Regions from separate parts of the Arthrobacter sp. Soil_C_60 genome, predicted to be linked through region 3. Evidence: riboswitches for the same ligand, from Rfam matches in the RefSeq annotation. Region 3 holds a riboswitch; each other region holds the start of a gene.
What was found. A riboswitch is a leader RNA that binds a small molecule or an ion and turns the genes downstream of it on or off. The one in region 3 is predicted to bind thiamine pyrophosphate.
Positions count from the first base shown of each region.

Region 1: it holds a riboswitch for thiamine pyrophosphate, as region 3 does, so the genes downstream of both, AC3A4M_RS16965 (ECF transporter S component) here and AC3A4M_RS13595 (3-oxoacyl-ACP reductase) in region 3, are expected to answer to the same signal.
Region 2: it holds a riboswitch for thiamine pyrophosphate, as region 3 does, so the genes downstream of both, thiO (glycine oxidase ThiO) here and AC3A4M_RS13595 (3-oxoacyl-ACP reductase) in region 3, are expected to answer to the same signal.
Region 4: it holds a riboswitch for thiamine pyrophosphate, as region 3 does, so the genes downstream of both, thiD (bifunctional hydroxymethylpyrimidine kinase/phosphomethylpyrimidine kinase) here and AC3A4M_RS13595 (3-oxoacyl-ACP reductase) in region 3, are expected to answer to the same signal.

Region 1 covers NZ_JBDGKM010000009.1:40,952-48,216, forward strand. The annotation lists gene AC3A4M_RS16950 (O-succinylhomoserine sulfhydrylase) at 1-1,181, shown strand, start outside; gene AC3A4M_RS16955 (energy-coupling factor transporter transmembrane component T family protein) at 1,304-2,101, opposite strand; gene AC3A4M_RS16960 (ABC transporter ATP-binding protein) at 2,098-3,660, opposite strand; gene AC3A4M_RS16965 (ECF transporter S component) at 3,664-4,278, opposite strand; TPP riboswitch at 4,331-4,469, opposite strand; gene AC3A4M_RS16970 (DUF4235 domain-containing protein) at 4,581-4,841, shown strand; partial or broken gene mnhG (monovalent cation/H(+) antiporter subunit G) at 5,024-5,401, opposite strand; gene AC3A4M_RS16980 (MrpF/PhaF family protein) at 5,391-5,660, opposite strand; gene AC3A4M_RS16985 (Na+/H+ antiporter subunit E) at 5,672-6,238, opposite strand; gene AC3A4M_RS16990 (Na+/H+ antiporter subunit D) at 6,235-7,265, opposite strand, start outside.
Region 2 covers NZ_JBDGKM010000001.1:439,330-446,594, forward strand. The annotation lists gene AC3A4M_RS02185 (RNB domain-containing ribonuclease) at 1-1,388, opposite strand, end outside; gene AC3A4M_RS02190 (ferritin-like fold-containing protein) at 1,440-2,147, shown strand; gene thiE (thiamine phosphate synthase) at 2,180-2,821, opposite strand; TPP riboswitch at 2,928-3,062, shown strand; gene thiO (glycine oxidase ThiO) at 3,059-4,210, shown strand; gene thiS (sulfur carrier protein ThiS) at 4,207-4,443, shown strand; gene AC3A4M_RS02210 (thiazole synthase) at 4,447-5,214, shown strand; gene AC3A4M_RS02215 (4a-hydroxytetrahydrobiopterin dehydratase) at 5,229-5,561, shown strand; gene AC3A4M_RS02220 (hypothetical protein) at 5,584-5,883, opposite strand; gene AC3A4M_RS02225 (DUF3107 domain-containing protein) at 5,898-6,122, opposite strand; gene AC3A4M_RS02230 (TetR/AcrR family transcriptional regulator) at 6,170-6,790, opposite strand; gene moeB (molybdopterin-synthase adenylyltransferase MoeB) at 6,941-7,265, shown strand, end outside.
Region 3 covers NZ_JBDGKM010000006.1:45,344-52,608, reverse strand. The annotation lists gene AC3A4M_RS13615 (SLC13 family permease) at 1-687, opposite strand, end outside; gene AC3A4M_RS13610 (FadR/GntR family transcriptional regulator) at 812-1,510, shown strand; gene gluQRS (tRNA glutamyl-Q(34) synthetase GluQRS) at 1,532-2,440, opposite strand; gene AC3A4M_RS13600 (LLM class flavin-dependent oxidoreductase) at 2,450-3,790, opposite strand; gene AC3A4M_RS13595 (3-oxoacyl-ACP reductase) at 3,790-4,554, opposite strand; TPP riboswitch at 4,606-4,700, opposite strand; gene AC3A4M_RS13590 (hypothetical protein) at 4,772-5,116, opposite strand; gene AC3A4M_RS13585 (hypothetical protein) at 5,288-5,686, shown strand; gene AC3A4M_RS13580 (dihydrolipoyl dehydrogenase family protein) at 5,735-7,132, opposite strand.
Region 4 covers NZ_JBDGKM010000004.1:399,475-406,739, forward strand. The annotation lists gene obgE (GTPase ObgE) at 1-1,161, opposite strand, end outside; gene rpmA (50S ribosomal protein L27) at 1,292-1,555, opposite strand; gene rplU (50S ribosomal protein L21) at 1,611-1,919, opposite strand; gene thiD (bifunctional hydroxymethylpyrimidine kinase/phosphomethylpyrimidine kinase) at 2,141-3,616, opposite strand; TPP riboswitch at 3,684-3,782, opposite strand; gene AC3A4M_RS11610 (Rne/Rng family ribonuclease) at 3,865-7,251, opposite strand.

The DNA of each region.
Region 1 (7,265 bases), on a different contig from region 3:
CGCAGACGCGGGCAGTCCGCGGCGGTCTTGACCGCACGGGCTTCCAGGAAACCTCAGAGGCCTTGTTCCTGACGTCCGGCTACGTTTTCGATTCCGCCGAGGCAGCCGAAGCCTCTTTCAACGGCGAGGTGGATCGCTTCGTCTATTCCCGCTACGGCAACCCCACGGTCGCCGCCTTCCAGGAACGGCTCCGGCTGCTCGAGGGAGCCGAGGCCTGCTTCGCCACGGCCAGCGGCATGAGCGCCGTCTTCACCGCCCTGGGCGCCCTGCTCGCCGCCGGCGACCGGGTGGTGGCCGCGCGGAGCCTGTTCGGTTCCTGCTTCGTCATTCTCAACGAGATCCTGCCGCGCTGGGGCGTGGAGACGGTCTTCGTGGACGGGCATGACCTCGCCCAGTGGGAGCAGGCCCTCGCCACCCCTGCCGCTGCGGTCTTCTTCGAGTCGCCGTCCAACCCGCTGCAGGAGCTGGTGGACATCCGTGCGGTGGTGGACCTGGCGCACGCCGCCGGGGCGCAGGTGGTGGTGGACAATGTATTCGCCACCCCGCTGCTGCAGCAGGCAACGGAACTCGGTGCCGACGTCGTTGTTTATTCGGGTACCAAACACATGGACGGGCAGGGCCGCGTTCTTGGCGGCGCCGTGCTGGGCCGCGCGGATTTCATTAACGGCCCGGTCAAGCAGCTGATGCGCCACACCGGTCCCGCGCTGAGCCCGTTCAACGCCTGGACGCTGCTCAAGGGGCTGGAGACGATGTCCCTGCGCGTAAACTATTCCACCGCATCCGCCCTGGAGATCGCCCGCTGGCTGCAGACACAGCCGGCGGTGCGGCGCGTGGTCTACCCGTTCCTCGAATCGCATCCGCAGTACGAACTGGCGCGCCGCCAGATGAGCGGCGGCGGAACCGTGGTCACGTTTGAACTTGAGCCGGGTGCTGCGAACGGTTCGGATGCCAAGGCAGCCGCGTTCCGGCTGCTGAACTCGCTGACCACCGTGGATATCTCGAACAACCTCGGTGACGCCAAGTCCCTGATCACCCATCCGGCCACCACCACGCACCGCGCGATGGGACCGGACGGACGGGCCGCGATCGGGCTCGGCGACGGTTTTGTCCGGCTGTCCGTGGGGCTGGAAGCCACCGAGGACCTGCTCAAGGACCTGGACCGGGCACTGGCTGGCCCGTAGATCCAGGGAGTCGACGAAGGCCCGCACCTTGTTGCGCCCAGCCGCAATCGAGGAGACAGCTGCGGCCCTTCCCAGAGCTGAAAAGGGCCGCAGCTGACCAGTGGATCGCGGAGGAGCCCGGGTTAGCCGAAGATGAAGTTCCAGGTCCCGGCGGAGACGGCGGCGGTAACAGCCGCCGCCGAGACCAGGGCACCGCCCAGGAAGACCCAAATATCCACCCTGCTGAACGTCGATTCCCGCGCCCAGGTGCGCTGTGCCCCGCCGAAACCGCGGGCCTCCATCGCCACCGCCAGGCGGGTGGCGCGCCGGATCGCCTGGACAATGAGACCGAAGGCCTGGCCGAGGAACGCCGCGAATTTGGCCAGCGGTTTGTTCTCGGCGCCGACTCCGCGGGCACGGCGGGCCAGTCCCAGGGTCCGCCATTCCTCGACCAGCAGGCCCACCAGCCGGAGGCCGGCCAGGGCCCCGAGCACAAACCGGTACGGCAGCTTCAGCTTCTGCGCCAGCGCATCGGCCAGATCCGTGGGGTCGGTGGTCAGCAGCAGGAAGATTCCGGGCAGTGCCACCGCCAGGGACCGCAGCCCGATGGCGACGCCGGAGTTGATGGAATCCTCGGTGAACAGCAGCGGGCCCGCTTCGAAGACCACCGCACCGGTTTTCTCCGCCAGCAGCGCCGTTCCGTAGGCGCCGACCGCGGCCGCCACCACCAGCGGCCAGCCGCGCCTGAACAACGCCCAGGCGCTGATGCCCAGCACGGGCAGCAGCAGCAGTTCCGCAGCCAGCACCACGCCGGCGCTCACCCAGTCCACGCTGAGCATCACCACCACGGTGACCATGGCAACGGCGGCAAGCTTCGAGAGCGGATTGGCGCGGGTGAAGGGCGAGGCAGTCAGCCGCGGGGTCATGATGTCCAGGCTCATGCCGCCCTCCCGCTCGCGGCCCGCGCCTGCAGCTGCGCCGTTCCCTCGGCCACGCGCAGGACGTTGCCGCCGAGCGCAGCGGTGAAGTCGCCGTCGTGGGTCACGGACACCACGGCGTGGCCTTCGGCGATCAGGCCGCCGAGCAGCGAGACCAGCTCGGCCCAGGTGTTCGCGTCCTGCCCGAACGTCGGTTCGTCCAGCACCAGGATGTCAGGGCTGGTGGCCAGCATGGTCGCCACGGACAGCCTGCGCTTCTCCCCGCCGGAAAGGGTAAAGGGATTGGCCTGCAGGAGTTTGGTCAGCCGCAGCCGCTCCGCAATGGCATCAACGCGGCGTCGCACCTCGTCCTCCGGAAGCCGGGCGACCCGCCGGGGACCGAATTCGAGTTCGTCGATCACCCGGTGGGTCAGGAACTGGTGTTCGGGTTCCTGGAAGACGGTGCCGATCCGGGTGACCAGCTCGGCGGATTTCCACTTGTGCACGGTGCCGGCCGCGCCCCGCTGGAGCTCCGGCGCGGCCTCAAGCCTGCCGCCCGCGGGGGTCAGCAGCCCGGCCAGGGTCAGCGCCAAGGTCGACTTACCGGCGCCGTTGGGGCCGGTAATACTCAACGCCTCGCCCGCCGCCAGTTCCAGCGAGACCTTATTGACTACCGGCCCGGCCCGCCGGGTCCGGGCAATGGACAGCTCCGCCGCCCGGAGCAGGCCCGTACCCTGCGTGTTGTGGCCGCCGCCGCTGCCGTGGCCACCGCCGGTGGCCCCGGGCGTGTGCAGTTGAGGAGTGTAACCGGGAACCCAGACACCGGCTTCGATCAGGCGTTCCCTGGTACTTGCGGCATTGAGCACCTCCGTCGGCGGACCGTCGGCGAGAACTCCGCCGCCGGCAGCCAGTACGATGACCCGGTCCACCACGTCCGCCCAGACGGCCACGCGGTGTTCCACCACAATCAGGGTGGCGCCGGTGCGCTCAAGCACTCCGACCACCGCGTCCCGGACCTCCAGCACCCCGTCCGGATCCAGGTTTGCCGTGGGCTCGTCCAGCAACAGGACACCGGGCCGCATGGCCAGGACCGATGCCAGCGCAAGCCGCTGTTTCTGCCCGCCGGAGAGCGCCGTAGTGGCATGGCCCAGCGGGACCTCGAGGCCCACATCGGCGAGGCTTTCGCGCACGCGCGCCCAGATTTCGTCCCGAGGCAGGGCCATGTTCTCTGCGCCGAAGGCGACTTCGTCCCCCACGCGCGCCATGACCACCTGGGACTCCGGGTCCTGGAGCACTAGTCCCGTCCGGCCGCGGGACTGGACGGGGTGCCTGCCGTCGACGGTCAGGCGGCCCGCTTCGTCGCCTTCGCCGTCGTCGCCCAGTACCCCTGCAATGGCATGCAGCAGCGTGGATTTGCCGGCACCGGAGGCACCGAGCAGCAGCACGCGCTCCCCCGGTTCGATCCCGAAGCTCACGTCGCTGACCGCCGGATCCTTGCGGCCGGCATGGCGCCAGCCGTATCCCTCTGCGGTGACAGCGGCCGGGCGGCCGCGCTCCGCCGTCGTACTTTGAGTGTTTACCATGGCCTATACGTCAGCCGTCCGGCCGGCGGCAAAGGATGAGAGCGCGCCCGTCTTGGCCAGTCCCCTCATCGCCAGCCAGGGCAGCAGTCCGGCGATGACCACGCCGGAAATGGCGGCGAACAGCGTGTACCAGAGCTTCCAGTCGGTTGCCCATTCCACGTTCCACATAAAGTTCTCACCGATGGCCAGCGCCAGGCCGGCGCCCAGCCCGGCCAGCAGCGACACGCCGAGGTTGAACTTTTTGTAGAGGAAGAGCAGGAAGACCAGTTCCGCCCCCACGCCCTGGATCAGGCCGGACAGAAGCACCGTGAGGCCGAACTGCGTGCCCAGCAGGCTCGACACCGCGGCCGCGAGGACCTCGCAGTAGATCGCCGCGCCGGGCTTGCGGATGAGCAGCCCGCCCAGGACCCCGGCCGTGAGCCAGCCGCCGGCGTAGAGCCCGCCGGCCGGCGGGAAGGCCGCGGTCAGCACCGCAATGCCGGAATAGCCGGCGGACCAGGCCCAGAAGATGACCCCGATGGCCACGCCGATCACGGACGCGACCACAATATCGACAACGCGCCAGGTGTAACGGGGTTTGCGCGCAGATGCGTGCGCGGAAGGTGTAACGGTGTTCATGGAAAATCCTCCTGGGGTTCAGGAGGGGAGGGCAACCCGGCCTTTCCGGGCACACCCTGAGATCTCGACTCCCTTCGCCGGTACTAACCGGAGCAGGTTCGAGGGTCTGCGGCTGTCCGCACTCTCAGCGTCCCGACCCGGTACGGCTGCTTGCCGTGGTTACCGTGACGGACGCTCCCCTGTCGTCATGTGTGCTTTTTCAAGCGTCTTCCAGTGTACTACTGACGACGGCGGGTGGCAGCCGACCCGGAAAACGCTAGGCTGGGTGGCAGATGACGTTCTCCAACGAAGGGCAGTGGCAAATGAGTACGGTTTTGAAACTTCTGGGTACGTTGGTGAGCATTGCGGCTGGCCTGGCCGGCGCCAAGCTCATCGACATCCTGTGGAAGGCCGTTACCGGGGAGGACTCCCCTAAGCATGACGACGACATGGAAAACAGCCTGCGCGCCACCCTCGCTTTTGCCGCGATTTCCGGTACGGTCAGCGCCATCATCCGCGTGCTGTCCCAGCGCGGAACCATGCAGGCAGTCAACCGCTTCAACCGGACCCGGGACATGGTCTAGCCCCTGGGCAAGTTTCAGGATTCGCGGCGGCGTTTGGCGGAAGCCTTCGCCGCCGCTTCCTTTGGCTCCTTGCTACGCAGCGCGCCCTTCAGCTTTCCTACAGGCTTTTCCTCAATGTTCCCGCCGACGTCCAGTTCTGCCGCCAACTCGGGATCGGCAGCCAGGGCCGCCTCTTCCGCGGCATCCGCCTTCCGGCGTTCGGCTTCTTCCGCCGCGGCTTTCTGGACCACGGCATCCAGGTCGTCCACGCTCAGTGTTTCCCGGTGCAGGTGCTTGGTGCGGTAGCCGGCACGGCCTACCATATGCGCCGAGACCGGAACCGTCAGCAGCTGGAACAGCCAGGCGATAATCAGCACCGGTACCGCTGCCCAGCTGCGGAGCTGGAGGGCCAGACCGATCAGCAGCAGCAGCAGCCCGAAAACCTGGGGCTTGGTGCCTGCGTGCATCCGCGAGAGCAGGTCCGGAAACCGGAGCAGCCCGATAGCGGCGGCCAGGGACATCAGCGCCCCGAGGACCAGGCAGAGTCCGGCAACAATTTCCAGCACAAGATCAGTGTTCATGGGTCCGCCTATCGATGACGAAGCGGGCTACCGTGACCGAACCGATGAAGCCAATCAGGGAAATGATGATCACCAAGGTCAGATTGGCCTGATGCTTCCGGACGGCCATGTCCGCTATCAAGCCCGCGCAGACGATGGCCAGCAAAACGTCGATAGCGATCACACGGTCCAGGATCGAGGGACCTTTGACAATCCGGGAGATCGCGACGGCGGCGGAGAAGGCCAGGACGACAGTGACGATCACCAGCACAACTTCCATGAATGGACTGTTCAACTGGTTCCTCCGTTCCGTCGGTTTGCTGCCTCCGCTTTGACCATCGCGACTTCCTCTTTACTGCCGATGGCCCGGATCAGCCCGGCCTCGATCCTGCGGACCTGTTCGCGGAACCGGTCCGCCTTGTCCGGGTCCGGAATGTCCAGCACGTGCAGGTACAGCGTCGACGTGGACCGGTCCACGTCCACCACGAGGCTCCCGGGAATCAGCGAAATTGTATGGCCGGTGGCGGTGACCAGCAGGTCCGAATGGCTGCGCAGTTGGACGGCCACCACCCCGTTCATCGTGCGCGGGCCACGGGTGAGAGCAATCCAGAAGACCTCGAAGCTGGCCTTGGCCACGTTCACCAGGAACGATGCCACGAACAGGGCCGCCGCCCACAGATTCAGCCGTCCGGCCAGTTCTACCGGCGGCAGGTAGAAGATATTGACGACGGCGAGGGCGATGAGCAGTCCGAAAATCAGGTTGCCGGCGCTGAAGTCCTGCCAGAGGGCTCCCCAGAGGATGACCAGCCAGACCAGCAGCGGTATTTCGACGAGCAGCGGAATCCGGGAACGCGTCATTGCTCAACCCCCTGCGCCGCGCCGGGGCCAAGAACGGCCTCGATGTAGGGGGTGCGCTCAAGCATGGCCCGGGCGCCCTGGTCGCTCAGCTGGAACAGCGGGCCGGCGAAGACGGTCAGTGCCACCCCGAGTGCCACCAGGCCCATGGTGGCCCCGACCATGCTCTTGGGCAGCAGGTGGATGGTCCCCCTGCCGGAGAACCGGCCGGTGGGCTTGTCCGTCACGTACTTGGAAGTGCGCAGCGTGGAACCGTCCGGCTTGCTGGCCAGCAGCACGGGGTCCGGGTGCTCGGCGTCCTCCGGAGTCCGCCAGAAGGCCCTGTTCCAGACGCGGGCCATGGCCATCAGGGTCAGCAGGGAGGTGACGACGCTGCCGATGACCAGCGTGTACGACACCGGGGTGGCCAGATCGACGCCGCCCTGCAGCAGGCCGAGCTTGCCCAGGAATCCGGAGAAGGGCGGGATGCCCGCCAGGTTCATGGCTGGCACAAAGTACAGGATCGCCAGCAGCGGCGAGAGTTTCGCCATCCCGCCCAGCCGGTCCATGTTGGAGGTGCCGCCGCGGCGTTCGATCAGACCCGCCACCAGGAACAGGCTGGTCTGGACGGTAATGTGGTGGGCCACGTAGTACATCGTCGATCCCAGACCCACCACGGAACTCATCGCCAGGCCGAAAACCATGTAGCCGATGTGGCTGACCAGCGTGAATGAGAGCATACGTTTGATGTCGATCTGGGCCAGTGCACCGAGGATGCCGACCACCATGGTCAGCAGCGCAACGATCATCAGGAAGGTGTTGATGCGGTCCCCCGGGAAGAGCAGCGTCTCGGTGCGGATCAGGGCGTAGACACCCACCTTGGTCAGCAGGCCGGCGAACACTGCGGTGACCGGGGCGGGCGCCGTGGGATAGGAGTCGGGCAGCCAGAATGACAGCGGGAACACTGCGGCCTTGATGCCGAACGCGACCACTAGCATCAGGTGCAGAATCATTTGCGTGGAATCATCCAGTTCGCCCAGCTTCACGGCCA
Region 2 (7,265 bases), on a different contig from region 3:
TCGCAACGCGCGCTGACCGCGGGATCACTGATCTGGATAGTGCCGTGCGGGACGGCTTCCTGACGGCCGTTGCCATTGGAATTATGGTTCGAGTGGTTGTTGGAATTACGGGCCGAGATTACCACGGCATCGAATTCCTCGCCCACCCGGTGGCTGAGCAGGGCCGCTTCCACCGCGTCCAGCGCCGCACGATCCAGCCGTCCGGACAGCTGGTCCGAGGCAGCCATCAGCTGGGGGAGTTCCGGCAAGGCCTGCCGGGCCCAGCCGGGCACCTCGGTCTTGGCGCACAACGCCTCGCAGATGACCAGGACAAAGCGGTCCACCAGACGGCGCAGCGGTGCGGTGGTGTGGGCGTATGGCGCAGCGATCGCGGCCTGGGTCTGCTCCTGCGGCACCTCGCCGTCGAACGGTGTGTAGCCGGCGCCGCGGAACAGTGACCCGGCTGCGTCCATGAGTGCCAGTTGTTTCGGATCCGCGGTGTCGAGCCCGCGCAGATATTCGCCATAGGCAATACCCTCCGGCCAGGGGTGGCCCAGAGCCTTGGTCTGGCGTCGGAACCGGGCCTCCGACTCCTCGTCTGGAGCGGGCATGGTGCGCAGGATTCCTACCTTGCCCTTGAGCATGATTTCCGCTGCGGCCATACCGGTCATCAGCGAAATCTGGGCGTTCCAGTCCTCGACCGGCCGTGCAGGGCGCGCGACGATGAAGTAATGGCGGCCGTCATGGGCTATTTCCTCATCAGGAAGGTTCAGACTCGCGCCGCCGCGCTGCCGCTCCAGCTCGATGCGCTTGAGCCCTACTTCTTTGAGCAGCTGCAGATAGACCGGCGCTTCGCCGGAATCAATGTCCTGCTGGACCTGTTCGTAGTTCAGCTTGGCGCGGCTGCGCATTCTGGCCCGGCGCAGCGACACGGTGCTGACCACTGCGGCGGCGTCGAGCTCGAATTCCCACACGAATGCGCTGCGGTCCTGGTCCGGGAGGAGGCTGCCGGAGTCTTCGCTGATCACCGGCGGGTGCAACGGAATGCGTCCATCCGGAGCATAGATGGTCTGGCCGCGCCGTCGCGTCTCAGCGTCAAGTTCACCGCCGGGAGCAACAAAAGCGGGAACATCCGCGATGGCATACCAGAGCCGGTAGCCCCCGCCGTCGCGCTCGATGTACATCGCCTGGTCCAGGTCGGTGGAGCTTGGCGGATCGATGGTGACAAAGTCCAGCCCGGTTAGGTCCGCGGCTGGCATGGACTGTTCCGCCACGGCCTTCTCGGCTTCCGCAAGGACCGAAGGGCTGAACGCCGCGGGAAGTTCCAGCTCGGTGCGCAGTTCCTTCAGCACACGGGCGAGCAGATGCTGCGATTCATTAACTCTGGCGTCAACGTGTGAATACGGCACAGGCCCAGCCTATCGCCACAGCGCCGCAGGTGGGGCGTTAGGGTAGTGCTCATGAGCTCCGAAGGATCCTTCCCCGCTGATCGCCCGGCCACCAGCAACGGGACAGGAGCGGAACATCTGCAGCATGTCGTTGATCTGTATGGCGTCATGGCCTACGGCGAGCTGTCCGCCTTCGAGCGGTTCTCCTCGGACGCCCGGTTCTCGCCGACGTTGAAAGACCGCGCGGATCTCGGGCGCCTCGCAGTCGTCGAATTCGGGCACTTTGAACTTGTCAGCGCCGAGCTGGCGCGCCTTGGTGTCGACGTGCAGGTTGCCATGGCGCCTTTCCAGGCTTCGATCGACGCGTTCCACGAGCGGACGCGGCCCGGAGACTGGTATGAATCGTTGATGAAGGCCTACGTCACGGATGCCGTTTCGGGGGATTTCTACCGTGCGATCGCCGACCGGCTGGATCCCGAGACGCGCGCGCTGGTGTCCAGGATCAAGGAAAACGGGGACCAGCTGGCCTTGCTCACTAGTCGGCTGCGCAGGGCGCTGGAACATGACGAGCGGCTGGCCTCGAGGCTGGCCTTGTGGGGCCGGCGGCTGGTCGGCGAGGCGTTGACGCAGGCGCAGCGCATCGGGATCGAGCGGGCTTTCCTGGGCGCCCTGCTGGGACTGGACGAACCGGCCTCCCAGCAGGCGGTCACCGCGGAACTTTTCGCAGAACTGACCCGGAACCATTCCCGCCGGATGAACGCCCTGGGCCTGACCGCCTGAACGTTCACGCCACCAGCCGGCCGAACGCCGGGTTACAGGGGCGGCAGCGCGGACTTCAGCGCCCTGGCAGCCTCGGCCGGATCATCGGCATCGGTGACGGCGCGAACGACGACGACGCGTTTGGCCCCGGCCTCCGTTACCTGGCCGATGTTCTCCAGATCGATACCGCCAATGGCGAACCACGGCTTGCCTGAACCCGTCTGCGCCTGCTGGGCGGCAGTAAACTCCACCAGTTGAAGACCGACGGCGGCCCTGCCCGGCTTGGTAGGGGTGGCCCAGAGCGGCCCGGTGCAGAAATAGTCCAGGGCGTCATCGGCTAAGGCAGCTGATGCCTGTTCCGGAGTGTGGGTGGAGCGGCCGATGGCGGCAGCGGGCCCGAGCACGGACCGGGCCGCGGCCGGCGGAAGGTCCTGCTGACCGACGTGGAAGACCGGTGCCCCGGCCACTGCAGCCAGATCCGCCCTGTCGTTGACGGACCACGGCTTTGAGTGCCGGGCGGCAACGTCGGCGAGCACGCCGAGCAGCTCCAGCTCTTCGGCGGCATCGAGGGACTTGTCCCGCAACTGGATGATGTCCACACCGCCGGAGTAGGCAGCATCGAGGAACTGCTCGAAGTCCCCACGGTCGCGGCGCGCGTCGGTGCAAAGGTAAAGCTGGGCAGAGGAAAAATCCATACCTGCAACCATAATGGCAAACCGCGCAAGGAACTCCGCGGTGGCGGGACGCGGGCTTCGGCAGCAGAATGTGACGCCGGCGAAGCCGCAACTATGGCTACACTGGAGAAAACACTGCGGGAGCCTGAAAGGGCGGCACGTTCGGCAATTGCCGGCGGCCGACAGGCTGAGAGGGTGCCTGGCACCGACCGTCGAACCTGATCCGGGTCATGCCGGCGTAGGGAAGGAAGCTCAAAGTTGTCCAAACATGTTGCCGTCATCGGCGCGGGCATAGTGGGACTGGGTATCGCCGCAGAAGCCACCCGCCGCGGCCACCGTGTCACCGTCATCGATCCCGCTCCCGCCACGGGCGCCACGTACGCCGCCGCGGGCATGCTCGCCCCGGTCAGCGAACTGCACTACCAGGAAGAGCGGCTGCTGGCCCTGACCCGCGAGTCCGCCCGGCTTTACCCTGGGTTCGTTGCGGGGCTGGGGGAGACCGGCTACCAGGAAACCGGGACCTTGGTTGCCGCTTTCGACGCCGCGGACCGCACCGCGCTCGCAGACCTGAAACAGGCGCAGCTGGCCGAAGGACTCGAGGTCCACGAAATCACCAGCCGCGAGGCCCGGCGGCTCGAACCCAGCCTGGGCCCGGCCCTGACCGGTGCCTTCTACGCGCCGGGCGACCACCAAGTGGATCCACGGGCCCTTTCCACGGCGTTAGTGAAGATGCTGCGGAACTCAGGCGCCGCCGTCGTAAGTCAAAAGGCAGCCGGACTCATCACCGATGCTGGGGGCACAGTTGTTGGCGTGCAGTTAGCAGGCGGCGAGGTCATCGCGGCAGACGAAACGGTGGTCGCGAACGGGCTTGCGGCCGCCAACCTCTCCGGCCTGCCCGAGGGGCTGCGGCTGCCGCTGCGTCCGGTGTACGGGGACATTCTGCGGCTGCGCGTATCCACAGGCCTGCAACCGTTTCTCACCTCGACAATCCGTGGCATCGTTCGCGGGCACCCGGTTTATCTTGTTCCGCGCGAGGACGGCACGGTGGTGATCGGGGCCACCCAGCGCGAGGACGGGTCGGCGGATGTGTCAGCCGGCGGGGTGTACCAGTTGCTCCGCGACGCCCAGACGCTGGTGCCGGCCGTCGCGGAACTCGCGCTCGAAGAGATGACCTGCCGTGCTCGGCCGGGAACACCGGATAATGCGCCGTTGCTGGGACGGGTGGCGTCAGGGGCGGAGGACCTTCCGGGCTTGGTAGTTGCCACCGGATTCTTCCGCCACGGAGTGCTCCTGACGCCGGTCGCGGCCAGGATCTGCGCCGACCTCATCGAGGGTGTGCAAATCTCAGCCGAGCTACTGCAATTCAATCCCGACAGGTTCAGCAATATGACCAAGGAGAGTCACGCATGAAGATCACCGTCAACGGCAGTCCGTACACCTTGCCGACCGCGCCGACACTGCTCGAGCTGGTGGCCAGGACCACCGGCCGTGAATTGGCGGAGGACGGGCGGCCGGCCGACGGCGGACGGCTCGGTGTGGCTGTCGCGCTGAACGCGGAGGTAGCGCCGCGCGGCAGCTGGGCCCGGACCGTGCTCGCCGACGGCGACGGCGTAGAACTCGTGACCGCGGTACAGGGAGGCTGAATAATGGATGAACTGATGATCGACGGGGTAAGGCTCGGATCACGCCTAATCATGGGCACGGGCGGGGCGCCGAGCCTGGATGGTTTGGGCGAGGCGCTGCTGGCTTCCGGAACAGAACTCACCACGGTAGCGATGCGCCGCTACGCGGCCGGTACCGGTACTTCGGTCTTCGACCTGCTGGACCGCCATGGCATTCGCGTGCTGCCGAACACGGCGGGCTGCTACACGGCGCGGGAGGCGGTGATGACCGCCGAACTCGGGCGCGAAGCCCTGGAGACGAACTGGGTGAAACTCGAAGTCATCGCGGACGAAGAGACACTGCTGCCCGACGCGGTGGAACTTGTCGAGGCAACCGAGGCCTTGGTCAACCGCGGGTTCAAGGTCTTCGCCTACACCAATGACGACCCGGTGCTGGCCCGCCGGCTCGAGCTGCTGGGTGCTGCCGCCGTGATGCCGCTGGGTGCTCCGATCGGTACCGGGCTGGGAATCCTCAATCCGCACAACATCGAATTGATTGTCTCGCGCGCCGGGATTCCGGTGGTGCTGGACGCCGGTATCGGCACGGCGTCGGACGCTGCACTGGCCATGGAGCTTGGCTGCGACGCCGTCCTGCTCGCCACCGCCGTGACCAGGGCCCAGCATCCGGTCCGCATGGCCGAAGCCTTCAAACATGCGGTCATCGCCGGTAGGCTGGCGGCAACAGGTGGCCGGATTCCCAAACGGGAGCACGCATTGGCTTCATCATCGTTTGCAGGCCGCCCGGATCTCTAGCCACAGGAGGAGCAATGGGCGCCGAGGACAAGCTGGACAGCAAGCAGATCGATGAACAGCTTAGGACGCTGCCGGATTGGCGCCACAGCGAGGGCGCGCTGGTTACCGTCTTCAAGCTCGAGAACGGGCGCGCTGCGCTGGATTTCATCGCCGGAGCGGGAGAGTTGGCCGAGGAGGCCAACCACCATCCGGACCTGGACTGGCGCTACAACAAGGTCTTCATCCGGTTGACGTCACATGATGCTGGGTCCGCGGTAACAACCCGCGACGTCGCTGCAGCCACTTCCTTGAGTGAGCTTGCCACCCGGCTGGGAGCCACGGCCCAACCGGACAAGTACCCGGCCTGACGGCCAGGTACCCTCCGGCGGGTCAGCGCAGCGCTTCGGTCAGGCGCTCCACGTCAGCGGGGACGCGACGCCGGCCGACCATGAGCACCGTGAGCCAAGCCACGGGAACGGTCACCACCATGGGCAGCAGCCAACTCAGGTACTCCACGCCGGGCTGAGAGCCAAGGCCTGCGAACATCAGGATGAGCCACAAGATGGTAGCGGCCAGGATGGCCGATGCCGGCAGCAGCAGGACGCCGTAGGCGTGGCGCTTGTTGTCAATGCCCCACGCGCTCATGCCCACGGCGGCTGCCGCCAGAATGATCAGAACGAACTGGACCACGGTGCTGACGGGGGCTAAAGGGCCCCGAAGCCGACCTTGCGCGGCTCCTCGGCGCCGATTTCCACATAGCCGAGGACATTGGTCGGGACGATGACCAGGTTGCCCTTGCTGTCTTTCAGGCGCAGCTCGGCGCCGCCGTTCATGGCACGGGAAACCATTTCGGCAACTTCATCTGCGGACTCGTCGGACTCGACGACGATCTCGCGGCCGACGTTCTGAATACCAATCTTGATTTCCACTACTGATGCCTCCTGGTGTGCGAACGATGTCTGGTTCGAAATCTATCTTAGGATTCCTTCGGGAACCGTGAAATTCCGCGCCAAGCTAAACGGTAGATCAAATCGACGGCGGTATCACGCTCAAGCTCGTTGTCGGCCTGGAGCCAGTAACGGGCGCTGATCTGGGCCATGCCGGCCAGGGCCCGCCCCAGCAGCGTCGCCTCCACCTCCGACAGCTTCGTGTCATCGGCGATGACAGCGGCAATGGCACTGGCCAGTTGGGCGTTGAAGTCCTCCAGACGTTTGCTGACGTCCGGATCATTGTTCAGGTCCGATTCGAACACCAGCCGGTGTGCCTGGCTCTCCTGGGAAATGAAGCGGTAGTAAGCATCCATGGTGGCATGGACGCGCAGTTTGTTGTCGTTGGTGGAGTTCAGGGCTGCCATCAACATGGCCGTGAGCGATTCCAGATGGTGGTCCAGCAATGCCAGGTAGAGTTCCCGCTTGCCCGGGAAATGCTGGTACAACACGGGCTTGCTGACCCGGGCCGTCTCCGCGATCTCGTCCATGGCGGCGCCGTGGTATCCGTTGGCGACAAAAACTTCGTGCGCTGCCTGGAGCAGCTGGCGCCGGCGCTCCTCGCGGGGCAGGCGGGCAGGCTTGGCCGCCGGCCGGGAATCAGTACTCACTGTCTTCGGACCTCATCTGGCACCCGATTGTGGCCGCGCGCCGGTATAGCAGGAAATCTTGACTATCGTTCTCCAGCCAGTTTACGCGTCGGTAATACAGATCAATTCATCTATTCTGCCAACCCGTGGGCGTCGGCGTAGATTGGCTCTATGAATACGCAGGAATCACTGTTGTTGCCGCCGTTGGTGGAGCCCGCGGCCGAGCTCACGCAGGCCGAGATGGAGCGGTACTCGCGGCACCTGATCATTCCCGAAGTCGGCATGGCGGGACAGCTCCGGCTGAAGAATGCCAAGGTCCTCGTCATTGGCGCCGGCGGACTGGGTTCTCCGGCCATGCTGTACCTGGCGGCGGCCGGCGTGGGCCGGATCGGCATTATTGACGATGACGTGGTCGAGACCAGCAACCTGCAGCGGCAGGTCATCCATACCGTCGCCGATCTGGGCCGCAGTAAGGCGCAATCGGCGCGGGAAAGCA
Region 3 (7,265 bases):
TGTGACGTCGCTGGCCCTGCTGCCGACACTCAAGGACATTCGTGCCTCAGCTACCTGCTCGACGAACTGCCCCACTCTTGTCATGGACAGGCTGCGGCCACCGAGTACCAGGAAGAGCACCAAAGCGATTGCCAAGTTGAAGGCGAAGCTCGTCAGGAACAGGGCTGCGGGGCTAAAGGCGAAGCCGGCGTCGGTAATCAGGCCATTGACGATGACCCCGTAGACGGCAATGGGCGAGAAGCCTCCGGCCTGTGCGCCGTGGACTACCAGCATGCCCATCATGAGCGGGTTGATCTTGTATTTGGCGGCGAAGCCGAGTGCGATCGGCGCCATGATGGCAACTGCTGCCGGACCCAGTGCGCCGACCGCGGTGATCGCGGCGGTGATAACGAACATGACCCACGGGATGAGGGCAATTCTGTTGTCGACCAGCTTCACTGCCCGACTGAGCAACAAGTCGATGGTGCCGTTGTTCTGTGCAATAGCGAACAAGTAGGTGACGCCCACCAGCGTCAGGAAAAGACCGCCAGGGAAGTTGGCCAAAATGGCATCGGTGTCCATGCCCAGGAAGACGGCTCCGAGCAGAAAAGCGCCGACAAAGGCGAGTGCGCCCATGTTGATGGGCAGGACTGTAGCGATCAGGAACATCGCCGCCAGAACGATGATTGATAAGACAGGAGCGGACATCGGCGTTCCTCCAGAAGATTTATTGGTGAAGTAGGTCACTGGCTCACTGGCCTAGCCTCCTAGACACTGAGTCTCTTGTCAATAGGTGTACTGTGGAGGCAATTCCGATGTGGGGAGGAACGCTATGCCTGACAAGCCTGTTTCACTCTTGGGCCGGGTGGCTCGGCCAAGACTCTATGAGCAGTTGATGAAGCAAATCCTGAGTTACGTAGAGGCCGAGCAGCTGGGGCCGGGTGATCACCTTCCGGCTGAGCGTGACTTGGCGGAGCAGCTCGGAGTTTCACGAGCCACGCTGGCGCAGGCACTTGTAGCTTTGGAGGTGCTCGGCGTTATCAGCGTCCAGCACGGCACTGGCGCGGTGCTGGTCTACCGGCCCAGCATTGCCACCGTGCTTCGGGACTTGCGCGAGCATCAGAACAGGCTGCCGGAGATCGTTGAAGCGCGCAGCACTCTGGAGGTGAAGCTGGCCGCGTTGGCTGCAACGAGACGGACGGACGAGGATCTGGCCGGCATTGAGAAAGCCTTGGGCGTCATGGAAGACGAAGTCGGCAAGGGTGACCGGGGCGCCCACGGGGATGAGCTTTTCCACCAAGCCGTAACGGAGGCCGCGCACTCGCCGGTGCTTGCGCAGCTGATGACTTTCATCGCCGAAATGGTTCTCGAAACGCGTCTTGAATCATTAGGACAGCCTGGTCGCCCTGAACAGTCTTTGGCATCCCACCGCAGGATCGCCGATGCCATCCGGGCCCAGGACCCGGACCTGGCTGCTGCAGCGATGTTGTCCCACATCGAACTGGTCTCGGATGTAGCGCTGCTCAAGTAAGCAAGTTGGGATGTGGATTTTTCAGGGCAGTTCGAGCACCGGCGGTTCGAAGATCCACGGCTCGGTGGGCAGCTGACCGGGTGAGAACGCCTCGAGTGCCTGATCCAGGGGCCCGGCCGGGAGACCTACCGAGCGCAGGACCATGTCCCGCACCGTGTCCGGACCAATCCCGGCCAGCGCGAGGGTGCGCAGTGAAATGGCGCCGTCGCGTTTGGCGATCCGGCGGTGATGGGTATTCAACACCAGCGGCACATGCGCGTACTCGACCGGCGCCAGGCCGAGCAGGGATGCCAGATACGCCTGCCGGGGCGTGGAGCTGAGCAGGTCATCGCCGCGGACCACCTGGTCGATGCCCTGCTCCGCGTCATCGACGACGACGGCGAGATTGTAGGCCGGCACGCCGTCGTTGCGCAGCAGCACCAGATCGTCGACGACGCCGGTGTACTCGCCGTGCAGCCGGTCCGTCACAGTGTATTCGGTGACCCCGGCGCGCAGCCGGAGTGCCGCGGGCCGCTCCTGCCGCCGTCGTTCGCGTTCTGAATTGCTGAGGTTCCGGCAGGTTCCGGGGTAGGCTCCGGCCGGGGCGTGCGGAGCGCTGGGGGCATCGGCGATCTCGCGGCGGGTGCAGAAGCATTCGTAGACCAGGCCCGCGTCGGCCAGGGCGGTGATGGCGGTGCGGTAGAGGGGGAAGCGGTCCGTCTGGCTGAGCACGTTGCCGTCCCACGTCAGCCCGACGGCGGCCAAATCCTCGAGCACTTTGTCTTCCGCTCCGGCGCGGGCGCGGTCCAGATCCTCGATCCGCAGCAGGAAATCGCGGCCGGTGCTGCGGGCGAAAAGCCAGGCGAGGATGGCGGTGCGCAGGTTTCCCACATGCAGTTCACCCGAGGGGCTAGGGGCGAAGCGGCCGGCTCCGGCGTCGATAGGAGGCACGGGTCCAGTCTATAAAGCGGAGCCGGCGGTTTCTGCCCTTACTCCAGCCGCGGCAGCCGGACGCTCCAGCCCCAGATGCTCGCGCAGCGTGCTGCCGGTATAGGAGGTGCGGAACAGCCCCCTGCGCTGCAGCACCGGGACGACGCGGTCCACGAACTCCTCCAGGGAATCCGGCAGCAGCGGCGGCATCAGGTTGAATCCGTCCGCGCCGCCGGAGGCGAACCAAAGCTCGATCTGGTCCGCCACCTGTTCGGGTGTGCCGGTCATGGTGCAGTGTCCGCCACCGGCAGCCAGCCTTCCGAGCAGCTGGCGCACCGTGGGCTTTTCGGCGTCGATGATCCGCAGGATGGTGGTGTAGCGGCCCTGCGGGCCGGTGAATTCCGACGCCGGCGGCAAGCTGGGCACGGGCGCGTCCAGCTCCCAGCCGCTGCAGTCCTGCTGGATGAAGGTGCCCAGCTGGGCCAGGGAGTGTTCCGTGGGCAGCAGCGCGTCGGTGTCGGCCTGCTTGGTCTTTGCCTTCGCCGTCGTTGTCCCGAAGTAGGTCACCAGGCCTGGCATGACGGCGACCTTGTCCGGATTCCGTCCGGCTCCGGCGATACGGCGCTTCACATCCGCGTAGTAGGCCTGCGCGCTGACCAGATCGTAGGCGACGGCGTAGATGCCTTCGGCATAACGGGCGGCGAGGTCGCGTCCCTGCTCCGAGGCGCCGGCCTGGAACAGCACCGGCCGACCCTGCGGGGAGCGCGGGACGGTGAGCGGGCCGTCCACCAGAAAGTGCCGTCCGGAATGGTGGAGCGGCTGGACTTCGGCCGGATCCGCGTAGCAGCCCTGGCGGTCGAGGACGAGCGCGTCGTCGGACCAGGAATCCCACAACCTGAGGGCGACGTCGATGAACTCGGCGGCGCGTTCATAACGTTCCTGATGCCCGGGCATGGCCGCCATACCGTGGTTGCGTGCCTCGGCGTCGAACATCGACGTGACGACATTCCAGCCGATGCGCCCGGCGCTGATGTGGTCCATGGAGGCCAGCATGCGGGCGGCATGGAACGGTGTGTAGAAGGTGGCCGAAACCGTGCTGACCAGGCCGATCCTGCTGGTGGCCCGGGCCATGGCCGACAGGGCGGTGAGGGGTTCCAGATGCCAGAGCGGCCCTGCGCCGACGTTGCCCGCCGAGTGTCCGTCCGCGAAGAAGACGGCGTCGAACAGGCCCCGCTCCGCGGTTTGGGCCAGCCGCTCGTAGAAGGCGATGTCGCCGAGCTGCTCGATGGGCGACTGCGGCCGACGCCAGGCGGCGTTGTGGTGGCCGCAGCCGAACAGGAACGCGTTGAAGTGCAGTTGCCGCGCCGCCACTAGCTCATCACCAGTCCGCCGTCGACCATCAGGTTCTGCCCGGTCACCGAGCGGGCCCAGGGCGACGCGAAGAACAGTACCGCGTCGGCCAGTTCTTCCGGCGTCGTTACTCTGCGCAGCGGAGTGGAGGCGGCGATCAGCTCGAAGACTTCATCCGGTGTGGCAGCGCTGGCGTCGGTGGTGCGGAGCAATCCGCCGGAGACCATGTTGACGGTGACGTTGTGCTGGCCCAGATCCGCCGCCAGCGTCCGGGTCAGCGAGAGCAGGGCCGCCTTGGCCGCGGTGTAGTCGTGGTAGGGAACTACCGGATTCTGGAAGAGGTTGGTGCCGATGTTGATGATCCGGCCAAATCGGTGGCCGCGCATGCCGGGAAGTGCCTGCTGCGCGGTGTTCAGCGCGCCACGCACGCTGCCGGAGAACTGGGTCTCGAACTCGGACCAGGAAATATCGGAGGCGCTGGAGCGGGCATCCCCGTTGAACGAGAAATCCGCCAGCGCGTTGTTGACCACCGTGGTCACTGCGCCACCGAAATGGGCTTCGGCACGGCTGAACAGCTCCGCCACCTGCCCGGCATCGGTGACGTCCGACTGCAGAGCCACGGCCTGCTCCGGCCCGAACTTGGCGGCCAGCTCCTCCGCGGCCGAACCGCTGTTGCGGTAATTGATGACTACCCGGGCGCCGGCTTCCGCGAAGGCTGCGACGATCCGGGCGCCGAGGCCACGGCCGCCGCCGGTTACCAGTACGGTCTGTGCTGCGAGCTGCATTGAGGTTCTCCACCTTGAATAAGGCGAAAAGATGGTGCAACGCACCGCACGGCAGCCGCTGCATGACATCCCTTCGCTAGTACGAACTAGATCAGGTTCAACGGGTTTGCTCTCAGCCCCTCAAGGGGGCACCCCGTGTCACTGCCTGCGAGTCTACCTGCCGGAGCCGGCTACTGCAGCAACGCCGCCTCCAGACGGTCCATGAAGCTCCGCGCCGTTACGCCCGGTAGTCCATCACCACTTGAGAAGGCGGTCCCTGAGCCAGCATTTCCTTGGTGACCCCATGGAGCTCCAGAATCTTGTCCTTGAACCAGACGTCGAAGGGGTCTTCGGAGGCAGCCAGCTTGCTGAACCCCGCGGAGACGCTCTCGCCCTCGTGGAACAAAGCGGCAAAGTCTCCTTCGGGACTCTGGACCAGGCCGATCACTTCACGGCTGGCCCCGAGGCGCTGCCGGGACTGGGCGAAATCGTCCTTCCGCGGACCGTTGATCTCCTCCACGAAAGCCCTCCACGCCTCAAGCTTCCCGGGCAGGATAGGCACAAACCAGGTAATACATTCCATGACAGATCCTTCTTTTGCTGCTGCGGGGAGCTCATGCGAGCCGGTGTAGGGCTCATGGTAGGCCCGGCCCGGGAGCGCCGACACCCTCAATCTGAGGGATGCGGCGGTGCTAGGCAGCCGGGCATCGTTCCCCGTCGCCGCGGTCCCCGTTTGGAAGGCTAATCTGGAGCGGTGATCATCGTCCTTGGGGCATTGATGGTTTTCCTGGGCCTGCTCTGGTGGGTCCTCACCCTCCTGCTGCCGGACGGGATCGCGCTGGTTGGAACCGTAGTGTTCGGTGGAGCGGTGGTTGCGGTGTTGGCGTTTGTGTACCTGAAGTCAGAGCGCTTCGGCCGGCCGGAGGAACGGGAGTACAGCCGCCGGTTCCGGATCGTGCTGCGGGAAGCCGGGCGTGCCGGCCGGTACGAGGAGATCTGGGCCGTCACCCGCAGGGATACAGCCAATCAGGACATGGCACTGTTTATTGCCGCCGAAGAGCAAGGGAACCTCGGCGAATTGATCGCCGAATGGGACCAGGCGCTGCGGCACGGCCGGGAGGACGATTTCTTCCGGGAGCGTCAGCAAGGCTAAACGCGCCACGTCAAAGGGCTGCCCTGCGTGGCTGCCGTCCCGGGTGGCTCAATCCTCCAGGTAAGCCGGAGTGAAGAGCAGATTCAGTCCTTCGGCAATGGTCGGATGGGTGATGACGGCGTCCCGCACCGCCGTGAATTCCAGCCCCGCCAGCATGGCCATCTGGACCACGGCGGTGGCTTCGCTGGCCTCGGTGCCCAGTAGCGCCACGCCCAGAATCCTGCCGGTCTTCCGGTCCAGCACGGCCTTCCACACGCCTTCGGTCTGGCCGAGTGTACGGGCGCGCGGAATGGCGGCAACCGGCATCTTGGCGATGCGGACATCGTGGCCGGCGTAGCGGGCCTGCTGCTCAGTCAGGCCGACCCGGCCCAGTTCGGGCGTGATGAAGACCGTGTAGGGAATGAGCCGTCCCTCGGTGGTGCGGGCCTCGCCGTCGCCATGCCGGGCGGCCAGATTGGCCTTGAGGATGCGGTAGTCGTCGTAGGAAGCGTGCGTGAACTGCGGGGTCCCGGCAGCATCGCCGGCAGCCCAGACGCCGTCGGCCGCCCGCAACTGCTGGTCGACCTCGATGAAGCCGCGGTCGTCCAGGATCACGCCGGCGGCTTCCAGATTGGCGCCGTCGGTCATGGGTTTCCTGCCGAGCGCCACCAGGACGTCCTCCGCGCTGATCGTTTCGCCATCGTCAAGGGTCACGCTGACCGTGCCGTCTGCAGCGCGCTGGATTTTCTCGGCTGCGGCGCCGAGGCGGACGGTGATGCCGGCGTCGATAAAGGCTTTCTTGACCGCGGCGGACACGTCTGCATCCTCGCGGCCCAGCAACTGGTTCCCGCGCTGGACGATCGTTACATTGACGCCGATGGTGTTGAGCAGGTCCGCGAATTCACAGCCGATGTAACCGCCGCCGAGGATGACAATGCTCTCCGGCAACGACTCAAGCTCGAGCATGGTATTGCTGGTCTGCACCCGGGCCTCCGCCAGCCCCGCAATCGGAGGCAGCGCCGGCTCGGTGCCGAGATTGATCACGACGTCGGTGCCGCGCAGGACGCGGGTGCCGCCGTCGTTAAGGTCCACGTGTACGGTTCTGGGCCCGGTAAATTTCGCTTCGCCCAGGATGAAGTCCATCCCGGAATCGGTGAAACTGCCGAGCTGTCCCTTGACCATGGTGCCGACGACGTCATCCTTGCGGTGCCGCAGCAGGGCCAGATCCATCCGCGGATCTTCGACGCCGGAAATACCGAACTCGGCCGCACGCCGGACGGTCTCCAGTACCCGGCCGCTGTTGATGAGGGTCTTCGTGGGAATGCAGGCCACATTAATGCAGGTGCCGCCGATCATGCTGCGTTCAACCATGGCTACTTTCTGCCCGGCCTTGGCCCGGTCCATGGCCAGGGATTTGCCCGCCTTGCCGCCGCCGATGACCAGTAGGTCGACTTCTTCAATGTCCATGATGGTCCTCCTGAAGTGTGCCGCCGGGCGGTGCCGCCCTCGGGTCGATCCTACGCGGGTCGCCTTCCAGCAGGGGTATGGACAGGTTGCTTAGCAGCTACCTACGCTGGGAATCCGTCGTCCGGCAACCACG
Region 4 (7,265 bases), on a different contig from region 3:
GCCGAGCACACGGTACAACGGCTCGAGGTTCTTTTCTTCCTTGCGGATGATGAACCCGGCCTCGTTGACGGCCCTGGGCCGCAGGACAACCTTGACCGGTGCCGGCGCGGCTGCCGCCTCCTGGCGTGCCGCGGCGACGATGTCCGCCATAGCGAAGCTCAGCTGGCGCAGTCCTTCGTGGCTGACCGCAGAGATTTCGAAGACTTTGTAGCCGCGCTTCTCCAGTTCGGGCCGGACGAATTCCGCCATGTCCTTGCCGTCGGGCACATCCACCTTGTTCAGCGCCACCAGGCGGGGACGCTCGTTCAAGGGCACGACGGCGCCGTCGGCACCGGCGTAGCTGAGGTCGACGGCGTAGGCAGCCAGTTCCGCCTCGATGGTCTCCAGATCGGAGATCGGGTCGCGGTCGGCTTCCAGGCTGGCGCAGTCGAGAACATGCACCAGGGCCGCGCACCGCTCCACGTGGCGCAGGAATTCGTGGCCCAGGCCCTTGCCTTCGCTGGCACCGGGGATCAGTCCGGGCACATCGGCGACGGTGAAACGCACCTCGCCGGCCTGGACTACGCCCAGATTGGGCACCAATGTGGTGAAGGGATAGTCGGCGATCTTCGGCCGCGCGGCACTCAGGGCCGCAATCAGGCTCGACTTACCGGCCGAGGGGAAGCCCACCAGCGCGATATCCGCCACGGTCTTCAGCTCCAGGACGATGTCCCGCTCGTCGCCGGGTACACCCAGCAGGGCAAAGCCGGGGGCCTTGCGCTTCTGGGAGGACAAAGACGCATTGCCCAGCCCGCCCTGGCCACCGGCCGCCGCCACATACTCGGCGCCCTCGCCGATGAGGTCGGCCAGCACTTCGCCGTCCTTGGTCTTGACCACGGTGCCGTCCGGGACAGGCAGGATCAGCGTTTCGCCGTTGCTGCCATGGCGCAGATCACCCTTGCCGAAGTCGCCGTTGCTGGCGTGCCGGTGCGGTGCGTGGTGGTAGGACAGCAGGGTGGTGGTCTGCGAGTCGACCCGCAGGATGACGTCGCCGCCGTTGCCACCGTTACCGCCGTCCGGACCGCCCAGCGGCTTGAACTTTTCACGCTTGACGGAAACACAGCCGTGGCCCCCGGTTCCACCGGATACATGCAATACAACCCGGTCAACGAAAGTTGCCACGTTTATCTCCTTTTACTTCAGGTGATCCCGGTTCGCACCGGATGTGCCCATCAGTGATTCTAGTCTGGTTAAACACCAGTGAGGCGGACCCGCGGCCCGCCTCACTGGAAAGCTGAATTACTGCCGAAAATTACTCGGCAGCTGCTGCAGCAACGATGTTCACAACGCGGCGTCCGCGGCGAGTACCAAACTCAACCGCACCGGCCTCGAGGGCGAACAGGGTGTCGTCGCCGCCACGGCCGACGTTGGCGCCCGGGTGGAAGTGGGTGCCGCGCTGGCGGACGATGATCTCACCAGCGGAAACAACCTGGCCGCCGAAGCGCTTTACGCCCAAGAACTGAGCGTTGGAATCGCGACCGTTGCGAGTAGAGCTCGCACCTTTCTTATGTGCCATTTGCTATGCCTACCTTTTTTGTCTATGGAAACTGCTGGAAGCCTGCCGACCGCAATTACGCGATGGAGGTGACCTTGACCTTGGTCAGTTCTGAACGGTGACCCTGGCGCTTCTTGTAGCCGGTCTTGTTCTTGAACTTCTGGATGACAATCTTCGGCCCGCGAAGATTCTCAATGATCTCTGCAGTGACCTTGACCTTGGCCAGCTCATCAGCTGCAGAGGTAACCTTGTCGCCATCGACCAGGAGCAGCGCGGGCAGCTCGAAGGTGCTACCGGCTCCACCGGGGACGCGGTCAAGGGTTACGAGGTCTCCGACGGAAACCTTTTCTTGGCGGCCGCCTGCGCGGACAATCGCGTACACCACTTGGGAACTCACTTCTCTCGACGTTTAATACAGTTATGCGCTTTGAATACAGGCGGTAAAAGGATGCCTGCCAGCACTGTGCAGTGACGCCTACGGGATTTACCCTTCGAAGGCGTTCGCACCGAAGATCAAGATTACGCTATTTCCGCTATTTCCTGCAAATGGCGCCCGGGCGGCGTGCCGCGGAACTGCACTGTTAGCTCGCCCACACCGGCCGTGGCTCAAGCATAGAGCCTTGGCGCATCGAAAAAGTGGAGCTCGTAGCGGGCCGAATGCTCGAAGGCGGCCATCATCCGTTCGCGCTCCTGCTCCGGCATCTGCTGGGCAGCCGCGTCCATGATTGCCACGGCCTGCCGGGTGGCCTCCGCGAAATCGTCGTCCGCATAGGTCTCGATCCACGCGCCGTACGGGTGGCCGGAGGCTCCTGCGGACATGTACCGGCCATACAGTTCGCTGCCGACGTGCGCATACAGCCAGTAGCACGGCACCACGGCGGCCACCAGCTCGGCGTAGCTCCCCGCAGCGCTGACGGCAAGCAGATGGTCCACGTAGGCCTTGGTGACCGGTCCTTGTGCCGGCGCGATGTTGCGCCCGGCGAGCCATTCGCGGTGCAGCTGCGCCTCGACTTCAAGGCAGTTGTGTGCGCCCTTGGCCCAGAACAGCTGTTCCTGCTCGGTGGGCGCCAGCGCGCTGGCACGGGCCAGTGCCCGCGAGTAGCCATTAAGGTAGCGCGCGTCCTGGGCCAGGTAGTAACCGAACTGCGATTCGCTGAGGGTTCCTGCCGCGAGCGACCGCACAAAATCCAGTTCCATGATCTCCGCCCGGATGTCTGCGGTGCGTTCCCAGGCTTCCCTGCTGAACCGGTCCGCCGGACGCGGCGTGTGCTGGTGGAAATGGTGGATGGGCCCGCTGCCCTTCCCGACCTCTAGCTCGTCCGCGCGCACCAGCGCGCCGAACAGCCACTCCTTCACCTCTTTGAGCGACTCCGTCCAGTCCCCCGTCCGTGCCTGCACCGTAGCCATCGCCGCCGAGAGCGAGCAGCCGGTCCCATGCGTGTTTTTCGTCCGCACCCGGCCTGAGCGGAATTCAACCACCTCGCCCGCCAGCCGCCCGTTCACATCCACCAGCGCATCGGGGCAGTCCTCCGCGGGCAGGTGTCCGCCCTTGACCAGAACCATGACGCCATGCCGGCGGGAGAGCTCCCGCCCCTGCGCCAGCGCCTCCTGCCAGTCGGCGGCGGTCTCGGCACCGAGCAGCACCGCCAGCTCCGGCAGGTTCGGCGTCACGAGGTGGGCTTGGTTGAGCAAGCCGCGCAGCGCCTCCTCCGCTTCCGCTGCCAGCAGTCGGTCGCCGCTGGTGGCCACCATCACCGGGTCCAGAACAACGACGGCGGGGCTCACCTCAGCGAGCCAGCGGCCTACCGTTCCAATCACCTCGCTGTCACCAAGCATGCCGATCTTCACCGCATCGATGCAGACGTCGTCGCTGACCGCGGCCAGCTGCTCGGCGAGGAAAGTTGGCGGCGGTGCATGGACGGAGCGGACACCCTGGGTGTTCTGGGCTACCAGTGCGGTCACTGCGGCCATACCGTAGCCGCCGTTCGCTGCGATGCTCTTCAGGTCTGCCTGGATCCCGGCGCCGCCGGTCGGATCGGTCCCCGCAATGCTTAAAACCCTGGGGGTAGTTCGAATGGTCATGGCTGCTCCGTTGCTGCTCAGGGCGGAACGTGCACGGCAGAATTCCACAGCTGGCCAGCCAGTGGCCCGAAGACTGCAGCGACATCCCTCCGCCAGTCCTAACTGGTTCAGGTTCAACGGGTCTCAAATCTCAGCCGGCTAGTCGCCGGCACCCCGTGTCACTGCTGCCAGCCTAATGCATCAGGGGCGGTCCTTTCGACATGAAAGGACCGCCCCTGATTCATTAGCAGGAATTGCTCAGTGCTGGATCAGAGTTCCGACGCAGGAACTCCGACTCCCAGAATCACCGGCTGCACCGGAGTCTTCTTCTCAGCCTCCGGCTTAGCCGCCGCTTCATCACGGTCCGCCGACGCATCGGCGCCGCCCGATCCGGAGACCGGCCGAACCTCCGGGGCAGCCTTCGCGGACTGCTCCATGCCGTCCCGCTGCTCAATGGGTGCCTGATTCGCGGCTCCCTGGGGACTGCTTGCGGCACGACGACGGCGGCCGCGGCGCTCCGGCGGCGCCGCCGCCTCAGGCTTTGCCTCCGGTTCCGGCTCTGGTTTCGTGACGATCTCCGGACTTACCTTGTTGAAGGCATCCGTCAGGCTCGCCAGAGTCAGGGCCGGCTCCTCACTGGCCGCCACCGGACTGTGCTCGGCACGGGGCAGCACAACCTTTTCGCCGTTGATGGTCAAGACCGGAGCCTCGGGGGCGGCGTCCGGTTCTGCCTTGCGCGCAGCCGGTTCTGACTTGAGCGCAGCCTCGTGTTCCTCTGCCTCGTGGGCTGCGTGGGTCGCCGCGGCGATGGACGCCAGTGCGGCACGGGCCGCCTGCGCCTTGGCTTGCCGCTCGGCGTCGTCCTCATGCTCCGGTTCTACAACCGCGTCGGGAGCGGAGGGCGCACTGCCCTGGTTGTTCTGGCTCTTGCTCCGGCGCTTTTCGCTTCGGGACGGCTTCTCCGGCCGCCCCGGCTTTTCGGCGCGGACAAGGTGCTGATGATGCTCGGCAGCAACCGCGGCACGGCGGTGCTCCAGCGGTTCGTCATGGGTGACGACGCCGCGGCCGCCGCAATGCTCGCAGTTCTCGCCGAAGACCTCGAGCAGTCCGGTACCCATCCGCTTGCGGGTCATCTGGACCAGGCCCAGGGACGTCACTTCGGCTACCTGGTGCTTGGTCCGGTCGCGGCCCAGGCATTCCACCAGGCGGCGCAGCACCAGATCGCGGTTGGCCTCGAGCACCATGTCGATGAAGTCGATGACGATGATGCCGCCGATGTCGCGCAGGCGCAGCTGCCGGACTACCTCTTCGGCCGCTTCCAGATTGTTCTTGGTAACGGTCTCTTCGAGGTTGCCGCCGGAGCCGGTGAACTTGCCAGTGTTGACGTCAACCACGGTCATGGCTTCGGTGCGGTCGATGACCAGCGAGCCGCCCGAGGGTAGGAAGACCTTGCGTTCGAGGGCCTTGTGGATCTGCTCGTCGATCCTGTTGGCCGCGAAGATGTCCTCGGCGCCGGTCCACTTCTCCAGCCGGTCCACGAGGTCCGGTGCCACATAGGTCACGTAGGCCTCGATGGTGTCCCAGGCCTCTTCACCGGACACGATGAGCTTCGAGAAGTCCTCGTTGAAGACATCGCGGACCACCTTGATGGTCAGGTCAGGCTCGGCGTAGAGCAGTTCAGGCGGCAGGGTCTTATTGGAGGTCGACTTTCGTTCGATCCCTTCCCACTGCGCACGAAGCCGGTTGATGTCGTTCATCAACTCTTCTTCGCTGGCGCCTTCGGCCGCGGTGCGGACAATGACGCCGGCGCCCTCGGGAACGTGTTCCTTCAGGATCTTCTTGAGCCGGTTGCGCTCCACGTCAGGCAGCTTCCGGGAGATGCCGGTCATGGATCCGCCCGGCACGTAGACGAGGAAGCGTCCGGGCAGCGAGATCTGGCTGGTCAGGCGTGCACCCTTGTGGCCTACCGGGTCCTTGGTGACCTGGACGAGCACCGAGTCGCCGGACTTCAGCGCGTTCTCGATCCGGCGGGGCTGGCCCTCCAGATGCGCGGCTTCCCAGTTGACCTCGCCGGCGTACAGCACGGCATTGCGGCCGCGCCCGATGTCAACGAACGCCGCTTCCATGCTGGGCAGCACGTTCTGGACCTTGCCGACGTAGACGTTGCCGATCAGGGAGTCCTGCTGCGTCTTGGACACGAAATGCTCGGCCAGCACGCCGTCTTCGAGGACGCCGATCTGGATCCTGTCATCGCGCTGGCGGACTATCATCTGGCGGTCCACAGATTCACGACGTGCCAGGAACTCTGCCTCGGTGATGACCTGGCGCCGCCGGCCGGTTTCGCGCGATTCACGACGGCGCTGCTTCTTGGCCTCGAGACGGGTGGAGCCCTTCACCGAGGAGACACGGTCGCTCGGCGGGGTCTCGCTGACCGCACGCGGAGCGCGCACACGGGTCACTGTGTTGGGCGGATCATCGTCCTGCCCGCCGGTGAGTTCGAGGTCCTGGTCGCCGCGGCGCCGACGACGACGGCGGCGGGCAGTTACGCCGTCACCGGACTCCGCCGGGGCTTCTTCAATGTCTTCGCCCTGGGCCTCTGTCTCGGTCTCGGTGCCGGTTTCGGCTGCGTCGGCACGGTTCCGGCCTTTACTGCGGCGGTTCCGGCGGCTGCGGCGGCGGCCGCTTTCTTCATCCTCGTCAGCCTCTTCCTCGGCGGCGGCCGGACGGACAGGGCGGACAGCGGTCAGGTCCGGCGCATGGAAGAGGACCTGTACGGGCGATTCGGGGACGGCGAAGGGGCTCAGCACCGCTGGCTCGTTGGCCTCTTCCGCCTGTTCCTCTGCCGCCGGCGCGTTCTCGGCAGCCTGGCCGGAAACCGGCTCTGCGGCAGACGGAGCTGTGGTGGACGAATCCGTGGGGGACGCCTCCGGTTCGGCTGCGGCCGGGCTCTCCTGCGGAGCTTTCGGAGCCGCCGTCCGGCGCGCACGGGTACGGGTACGCGTGGCGGGCTCGGCGCTTGCCGCGGGCTCTACACCCGTGTCGGTGCTGGCGGCGGTGCTGCCCGCGGCGACGTCGGTCTCGGTGCCGGCGGCTTCCGGCGCCGTTTCAACCGAGGCTTCCTGCGAGGGCGTGCTTGCTGCGCTGTCCGCGGCGACCTCAGGATTTCCGGTCCGGGGCTGGGCCTTCCTGCGCTTGCGCGGCGCCTTCGCCTCGGCGGCGTCCTCGGCCGGCTCTGCTGCCGGAACTGTATCGGCAGCGGCCATTGCGGGGGGCTCTGTCGGCATGGGCGGCACTGCGACGCCCGCTGCTGAACCTTCGTCGACCGGTGCCGTCTTGCGGGTCCGGCGCACGCGGGTCTTCGCCGGTGCCGCTGCTTCTTCCCCGGTGGCCCGGCCGGCGGCTGCTTCCGCGGGCTCCGTTGTGGCATCCGTAGCCGCGGTTGCGGCGTCGGCGGTACTCTCCGTCCCTGCTGTCGACGGAACCTCCGCTGTTTCCGCCGCGGGCTTGCGTCGGGCGCGGGTAGCTCGCTTGACCGGCGCCTTGGCCGTAGGTTCGGTTGCTTCTGGTGTTGCGATTGCGGCGGCGCTGTCTGTGCCCGCCGCTCCGGGAGTATCCGACTGATCGGATGTTGCCGGGTTTACCTGTTCATTATCCATTTATTACTGCACTC